Regions from separate parts of the Alloalcanivorax sp. genome, predicted to be linked through region 1. Evidence: predicted binding sites of a transcription regulator. Region 1 holds the regulator's gene; the other holds the start of a gene.
What was found. The regulator LexA, encoded in region 1, represses DNA repair genes until DNA is damaged. The targets are predictions, from matches to a motif close to TACTGTNTANNTANACAGTA.

Region 1 (4,195 bases):
TCGCCGCGCAGACCGGCGACGCGCCGCCCGATCCAGGGCAGATAGCAGGGCTCATTGCGGCGCTTGCGCGGTGGCTTCTCCGGCAGATCCCGGGGCAGCAGATAGGGCGCGTCGGTTTCCAGCAGCAGGCGGTCGCCGGGAATCTCCGGCACCAGCGCCGCCAGGGCGCAGCCGCGCCGCTCATCGCACACCCAGCCGGTGATGCCGATGTGGCAATCCAGATCCAGGTAGTCGAACAGGGCCTCGCGCTGATCGGTGAAGCAGTGCACCACGGCGGCGGGCAGCTTGTGCCGCCAGGCTTTCAGAATCGGCAGGAAACGGTGGTGGGCGTCGCGCTGATGCAGGAACACCGGCTTGCCGGCCTCGGCGGCCAGCGCCAGCTGTGCCTCGAAGGCGCTTTCCTGGTCGTCCCGGGGCGAGAAGTCGCGGTTGAAGTCCAGGCCCATCTCCCCGGCCGCCGCCACCTCGGGGTGCGCCAGCAGCCCGGCCAGCGCGTGGCCGGCCTCGGCGTCGAAAAAGCGGGCGTTGTGCGGGTGAATGCCGGCGGTGGCGAACAGGGCCGGGCCGGCGTCGGCCCATTGCCGGCACAGCGCCACGGCGGCTTCCGACTCCGGCACACTGGTGCCGGTGAGCAACATCAGGGCCACGCCGCTGTCGGCGGCGCGGGCCAGCACCTGCTCACTGTCTTCGGCGAACTGCTTGTCGCCAAGATTGACGCCGATGTCCGCCCAGCGCGGGCCGTGCTCCGGCATGCCGCTCATCCGTGGCTGGGCTGGGGTTGTCCAAGGCGCGCGTTGAGGCGCTCGCGCAGGTCTTCCACCCGGCGCCGGTTGGCGCCCAGGTCCCAGTAACCTATGCGCGAGGCGGAGCGCACGTCGATCAGACCGTCGTCGTGCACGTACAGGGTCACATCATCAACGAACCGCAGAATCCGGCTGGTGAAGCGGGCCTGAATGCGGGCCGGACCGATCCGCTCGTAGGCCACCCTGGGCAGGGTGTCGAGCACCTCTTCCAGCATCGCCAGGCTGTCGGCGCGGTTGCCGGCGCCGGGCAGCGGCGCCACCCGGTGGCGTTCGTCCTCGGCAAGGCTCGACACGCAGTTCGGCGCGGACGGGCAGGGGGCTAGCAAACGGGTGTCCGACATACGGTTCTGTCTCTCACTACTCTCGTTACTGGCGTCGTCGCCGGCGCCGGCGTTGCCCTGGCAGGCGGCCAGAGCGATGCCCAGCAACAGGGTCGCCAGAAGGCGGTTAACGGTGTCAATGCGCATTGGGATCACGGATCAGACCCACGAAAATACCCTCGATCATCAGCTCGTCGGCGGCCACGCGGATCGGCGCGTAGGCGTCGTTGGCCGGCAGCAGCGTGGCGCTGGAGCGGTTCAGTTTAAGGGTTTTCACCGTGACTTCATCGTCAATGCGCGCCACCACGATCTCGCCGGACCGGGCGGTCTGGCTTTTGCGAACCGCGATCAGGTCACCGTCGAAAATGCCGGCTTCGATCATGCTATCGCCCTGGACCTTGAGAAGATAGGTGGGGCGCTGGCGAAACAGCCCCTGGGGCACCGGCACGGTGCGCTCCACGTTTTCGATCGCCTCGATCGGGGTACCGGCGGCGACCTTGCCCACCACCGGCACCTCATCGCCCATCTCCAGGGCCAGATCGAGAAGCTGGATGCCCCGCGAGCGGTCGCCGTGCAGGCGGATGTAGCCCTTGCGCTCCAGGGCGCGCAGGTGGTCGGACGCGGCGTTCTTCGATTGAAAGCCCATGCGTTCGGCGATTTCAGCCCGGGTCGGGGCCATGCCGGTCTCCATCTGGGACGCACGAATGCAATCGAGAACCTGCTGTTGGCGTGCGGTTAATGCGATGCTCATGTCGGCCTCCTCGGGCACGGTTCCGCTGTTACGTACACTGATAATACGGACAGTGTAATATGTCCAGTGGTTTTTTGCACCGTACGAGTGAACAGGGCCTGTTCGGCGGTGGCAATCCGGGAAACGTTCGGGCTAGGATGAGGCCGCCATACACGGGGAAGAGGGGAGACATGAAGCACGCCCAATGGCAGGAATCGGATCACGCGCGGGTGGAGGCACTGCTTTCCGGCGTGCCGTTTTTCAACGAGGTGGCGCGTGACGACGCGGACCAGCGGGCGCTGCTTCTGGCGCGCACGGAAATCATCGAGGCCGGGCCCGGTGACCGGGTGATCCGCGCCGGGGAAGTGGAATCGTCACTGTACTTTCTGCTGCGCGGCCAGCTGGTGGTGCAGGGCGAGAGCGCCGACGGCGCACCCTCGGCGGTGCTGTATTACGTGTCCCCCGGCGAGGTGTTCGGCACCCTGTCCATGCTGCTGGGCACCGCCCGCAGCGCCACCATCCGCGTGGCGGACGCCGCCCGCGAGGCGGTGATGGCGAAGCTGGAATTCACCGATTTCGACCGCCCCGACTCGCCCTACACGCTGGCCACCCGGCTGGCGTTCTTCCATATGCTGGTGCATCAGATCCGCTGGGCGGTGGAAGTGCAGCGGATGCAGGCGCCGGACCAGGAGCTGGTGGCGGCGCTGCGTAAGGTGCCGATCTTCACCGGCCCCCGGGACAGCGACGAAGAGCTGGCCGCGCTCAAAACGCAAGCCCGCGAACTCGCCGGGCTGCTTTACAGGTGGAACACTAAGCCGCCCAGCGCCACTGGTAACGCCCAACTCACCTAATGGCACCCTGTGGGAGCGGGCCTTGCCCGCGAAAGGGCGCCGCCAGGCCGCCCGGCAGGATACCAGAGACCTTGTTGGCGGCTTCATAAAAGAGCCTCTGGGATCCTGCCGGGAGCTTTGCTCCCTTTCGCGGGCAAGGCCCGCTCCCACAGGGCCCGCTCCCACAAAGCTTGGCTCCCTGAAGCCTCAGAGGCTCCGATCCGGCTAGCTTTCCTTCTTGCGCTTGTCCATTTTCACGGCGAGCACGTCGCAGTGGGCGCCGGGCACCAGGCCGCGCGCGGTGGAGCCGAGCAGCAGGGCGAGGCCGCTGCGGGTGTGGCTGCCGACCACGATCAGATCGGCGCCGATGTCGTCGGCCTTGTCGAGGATGGTTTTTTCGATCGACCCCAGTTCCACATGGATGCGGCTTTCCGGAATCCGGTAGTGGCCGGCGTATTCCAGCGCCGTGTCGCGGGCCTGCTTGACCAGGCCGCTTTGCAGGTCGGTGACGTCCATCGGCACGTCGGCGCCGTAGGCCAGCGCCAGCGGTTCGATCACGTGGATCAGGTGTAATTCCCCGTCGGTGCCTTCCTGGACCCCCGCCGCACGGGACAGAACCTCGGCGGATTCGTCGCTGCAATCAATCGCCACCAGTACCTTTCGATAGGGTGAGGTCATGGTGTTCTCCCTTAACCGGCAGAGGTTGTTTTCAGTACCTTCACGCCGAGTATAGCCTTCTCGGCGGGCTCTGCCAGCCCACCGTGAAAGGCGCCGCGACGCCATGGCCGGCGCGGCCTGGAGGGCTTCCGGGCGGCGTCGCCGGCGACCCCGGTGCTTGACCGGACGATACCGGCGCTGTCTAAATAGGCGCCCGCCGGGGTCCGCAAAGGCCCCGGCCCGACCTCTGAGGCGTGTCCTGCCCGGCGAATTTTCACCGCCGTGGCGGTCAGGCCTCAGAGGTTTCTTATGACGCAGCTTCTCATGATCGGGTGAGCAACGAATGGGTAAATCCCTTGTAATCGTGGAATCGCCGGCCAAGGCCAAGACCATTAATCGCTATCTGGGCGATGATTTCGTGGTCAAATCCAGTGTCGGCCATGTGCGTGACCTGCCGGTAAGCGGCGGCGCCAAGACCAGTACCCCCAAGGAGCGGGCCAAAGAAGCGGCCTATACCCGCTCACTGCCGAAGGAGGAGCGTGAAGCCTATAAAAAGAAGAAGGCCCGCGCGCAGCTGATCAACCGCATGGGCGTGGACCCGGACCACGGCTGGCAGGCGCAGTATCAGATCCTGCCGGGCAAGGAAAAGGTGATCGACGAGCTCAAGCGGCTCGCCGGCAGCGCCGACCGCATCTACCTCGCCACTGACTTGGACCGCGAAGGGGAGGCGATCGCCTGGCACCTGCGGGAAGTGATCGGCGGCGACGACCAGCGCTTCGACCGGGTGGTGTTCAACGAGATCACCAAGAAAGCGATCCAGGCCGCCTTCGAGGAGCCGGGCAAGCTCGACATGAG
Region 2 (4,195 bases), on a different contig from region 1:
CCAGCACCGTATTGCCCAGGTCCCGCAGGCGGGTCAGGGTGGACAGCAGGCGCTCATTGTCGCGCTGGTGCAGACCGATGGAAGGCTCGTCGAGCACGTACATGACGCCCACCAGGCCGGCGCCGATCTGGCTGGCCAGGCGGATGCGCTGGGCCTCGCCACCGGACAGGGTCTCGGCGCTGCGCTCCAGGTTCAGATAGTCCAGACCCACATTGACCAGAAACTGCAGCCGGTCGCGGATCTCCTTGAGAATCTTCTCGGCGATTTCGCCGCGGTTGCCGGGCAGCTTCAGGTTGTCGAAATAGTCGAACGACTTGCCCACCGCCAGACGCACCAGCTCGGGCAGGGTGGTGTTGTCGATAAAGACGTTACGGGCCGCCTCGCGCAGGCGGGAGCCGTCGCAGCTGGGGCAGGTGGACGTGGACAGGTAGCTGGCCAGATCCTCGCGCACCGCCTCGGACTCGGTTTCCCGGTAGCGCCGCTCCATATTGGGCACGATGCCCTCGAACGGGTGGTTGCGCTTGATGATGTCGCCCCGGTCGTTCAGATAGCGGAACTCCACGCTCTCCTTGCCGGTGCCGTAGAGAATCTTGCGGCGCACCGTCTTGTCCAGATCCTTGAACGCCACGTCCATGTCGAAATCCAGGCTCTGCGCCAGGGCGGTGAGCATCTGGAAATAGTAGACATTGCGGCGGTCCCAGCCGCGGATCGCGCCTTCCGCCAGGGACAGCTCCTCGCTGGTGATCACCTTGTCCTCGTCGAAGAACTGCTTCACGCCCAGGCCGTCGCAACTGGGGCAGGCGCCCGCCGGGTTGTTGAACGAGAACAGGCGCGGCTCCAGCTCCGGAATCGAGTAGCCGCAATGGGGGCAGGCGAACTTCGCCGAGAAGGTGATTTCCTCGCTGTCACCGTCCAGGGGCTTGCCGTCCATGGAGGCGATGATGGCGATATCGTCGGCCAGGTTGAGGGCGGTCTCGAAGGACTCCGCCAGCCGGTTCTGCAGGTCCGAGCGCACCTTGAAGCGGTCTACCACCACTTCGATGGTGTGCTTCTTGTTCTTGTCCAGGTCCGGGGTGTCGTCCATGTCGTAGATACGACCGTCCACGCGGACGCGGATAAAGCCCTGGGCGCGCAGCTCGTCGAACAGATGCAGGTGCTCGCCTTTCTTCTCGCGGATCACCGGGGCCAGCAGCATCAGCTTGCTGCCTTCTTCCATGGCCAGCACCTGGTCCACCATCTGGCTGATGGTCTGCGCGGCCAGTGGGGCTTCGTGCTGCGGGCAGCGCGGCTCGCCGACCCGGGCGAACAGCAACCTCAGGTAGTCGTAGATCTCGGTGATGGTGCCCACCGTGGAGCGCGGGTTATGGCTGGTGGATTTCTGCTCGATGGAGATCGCCGGGCTCAGCCCTTCGATGTGGTCCACATCGGGCTTCTCCATCATCGACAGGAATTGCCGGGCATAGGTGGACAGGGACTCCACGTAACGGCGCTGGCCTTCGGCGTAGAGGGTGTCGAACGCCAGCGACGATTTCCCGGACCCGGAAAGTCCGGTGATCACCACCAGCTTGTCACGGGGAATGTCGAGGTCCACGTTTTTCAGGTTATGGGTGCGAGCGCCCCGAACCAGAATGGTATCCATGAGATGGCGTGCCCTTGGCTACTGTCAGAATGAACAGTGCAGTATAGGGGAAAGAGCGTGATGGGGGAAAGAACGATGGTGCCCTGACGCCGGATTGCCGGCGTCGGGCAGGTGGGGTATCAGAGGTTTTCCTGCGCCCAGTTCACCGCCTGCAGGCGGTTGGAGGCATTGATCTTCTTGAAGATGTTGTAGATGTGAGTCTTGATGGTGTGCGGGCTGAGGTTGAGCACCGTGGCGATTTCCGAATTCTTGGCGCCGGTGGCCATCACCTTGAGCACTTCGATCTCGCGGTCGGTAAGGTTCACCTCGTTGCGGCCGAAGGTCTTGTTGAAGGCGCGGCTTTTCACCAGGTATTGCTGCAACACCTTGCGCGGGAACCACAGCTCGCCCTCGAACATCGACTTGATGCCCTTGGTCAGCAGCCCCTGCGGGCAGTCATGCTGAAAGCCGCCGTTGACCATCGGCAGGCCCGCCAGGCGCGACAGGTCATCGTCGTCGTCGACATTGAACACGCCGATCAGAATTTCGCTGTCGAGACGCTTGTCCGTTTCCAGCAGGCGAGTGATGACGTCATTCACATCCACGGAATGGAAATCCACCAGGAACAGATTCTGCTCCACGGCGCGCAGGTCGTCTTCGTGGACCTGGTCCACCGACTTCACCGCGCTGGCGGTAATCGACGCTTTGTCGAGGAACTCCGTGAGCAGCGCGTTCTGAAGATGCTGGCCGCCGACCACGTACACCTTTTGTGATTCTTGAGTGTCCATTAATTCGTCCATGATGCGTCCCGTGTACCGGGAGGTTGTGTCCCGCGAGGGGGATACGAAAAAAAACTGATTCAAGGGGCCAATTTATCATCGCATTGGCGGGGGTTCAATTTACCATTATACGGCGGTCGCGGGGAACGTCTGCCCGATGGCCACTGGGCGGAACGGCTTAGACCCGGATTCCGGCGGCGACCTGCCCATCATCACCCGACGCGGGATTGAATCTGGTACACTCGCCGTCCCTTTGTGTATCACCGATGTTGGACCATGACGGACGCTTCCCGGGCCGCGCTGCGGCGCACTGAATTGACCACCACCGGCTCCCTGGCAGCGATTTTCGCCCTGCGCATGTTCGGGCTGTTCATGCTCCTGCCGGTGTTCGCCGTCTACGGCGCCGAACTGGACGGGGCCACCCCGCTGCTGATCGGCACCGCCATCGGCGCCTACGGCCTGATGCAGGCCCTGCTGCAGATTCCCTTCGGCATGCTGTCGGACCGCTTCGGCCGCCGCCCTCTGTTGCTGATCGGCCTGCTGCTGTTCGTCATCGGCGGGGCGGTGGCGGCGCTCAGCGACAGCATCCACGGCGTTATTCTGGGCCGGGCGCTGCAGGGCGCCGGGGCCATCGCCAGCGTGATCATGGCGCTGATCGGCGACGTGGTCAGCGAGCAGCGCCGCACCCGCGCCATGGCGCTGATCGGCATGGCGGTGGGCTCCTCCTTTATCCTCGCCCTGATCCTGGGGCCGCTGCTGGCCCGCTGGCTGGGGCTGAGCGGCCTGTTCTGGTTCACCGTGGTGCTGGGTCTGGCGGCGATGCTGGTGGCGGTCTGGGTGCCCTCGCCCAGGGTGCGCAGCAGTGAACCGCTGCCCGCCGCGCAGCGCTTCCGCACCGTGCTGGGCGATCCGGTGCTGCGCCGCCTGGATGTGGGCATCCTGGTGCTGCACATGACCATGACCGCGTCGTTCGTGGTGCTGCCGCAACTGCTCAAGCAGCGTCTCGGGCTGTCGCTGGAACAGCACAGCCTGCTGTATCTGGTGGTGCTGGTGGGCGGCTTTCTGGCCATGGTACCTCTGATCATCGCCGCCGAGCGTCGCGGTGCCATGCCCATCAAGCGCGTGGCCGTGGGCCTGCTGATCGTCGCTGAAATCCTGCTGGCGCTGGCCGGCAATACACTGTGGCACTTCGTGCTGGCGTTGTTCGTTTATTTCATGGCCTTCAATCTGCTCGAGGCGCTGCTGCCCTCGCTGGTGGGCCGCGCCGCCCCCGCCGGCACCCGCGGCACCGCCATGGGCGTTTACTCCACCAGCCAGTTCCTGGGCGTGTTCATCGGCGGCCAGCTGGGCGGCGCCCTGTATCAGTGGGTGGGCGCCGAAGCGGTGTTCCTGGGCAGCGCGGTTATCGCCGTGGGCTGGCTGCTGTACTTGCGCGGCATGGGCGAATTGCCCAAGCTCGACAATCGCGTGATTCGCCTGGCGAGTGCCCAGGATTGGGATCAGGCGGCATCGCGGTTGCGCTCGGTGCCCGGCGTATTGGAGGCGGTGGTGGTCGCCGAACAGCGCCTGGCGCTGCTGAAAGTGGACAATAAGTTGTTGGATGAGGACGCGCTCACGGCGCTCAGCGCCGAGGTCCAGGAGCCGCGGGCCTGACGGTTTGGGCGGGCGCCGCCGCCGGGGGTTTCAAGCGCGGCCAAAGCTGCCACAATAACCGGTCTGCTTTTTACCGCACCGGCACCGCCGGTGCCGTCCCATTGATATATCAGTCGTTTAGAGACGTGCCGTTATAGGCCGTTAC

Region 2: a site for LexA is predicted at 1,659-1,678, ahead of uvrA (excinuclease ABC subunit UvrA). Genes of this name have one in related genera too.

The regions. Positions count from the first base shown of each region.
Region 1 is NZ_CAXPXK010000045.1:937-5,131, reverse strand. It holds gene ACEQZD_RS05855 (TatD family hydrolase) at 1-752, opposite strand, end outside; gene ACEQZD_RS05850 (DUF1499 domain-containing protein) at 758-1,270, opposite strand; gene lexA (transcriptional repressor LexA) at 1,260-1,874, opposite strand; gene ACEQZD_RS05840 (cyclic nucleotide-binding domain-containing protein) at 2,045-2,704, shown strand; gene ACEQZD_RS05835 (universal stress protein) at 2,909-3,361, opposite strand; partial or broken gene topA (type I DNA topoisomerase) at 3,684-4,195, shown strand, end outside.
Region 2 is NZ_CAXPXK010000048.1:18,539-22,733, forward strand. It holds gene uvrA (excinuclease ABC subunit UvrA) at 1-1,639, opposite strand, end outside; gene ACEQZD_RS06225 (LuxR C-terminal-related transcriptional regulator) at 1,759-2,418, opposite strand; gene ACEQZD_RS06230 (MFS transporter) at 2,674-4,050, shown strand.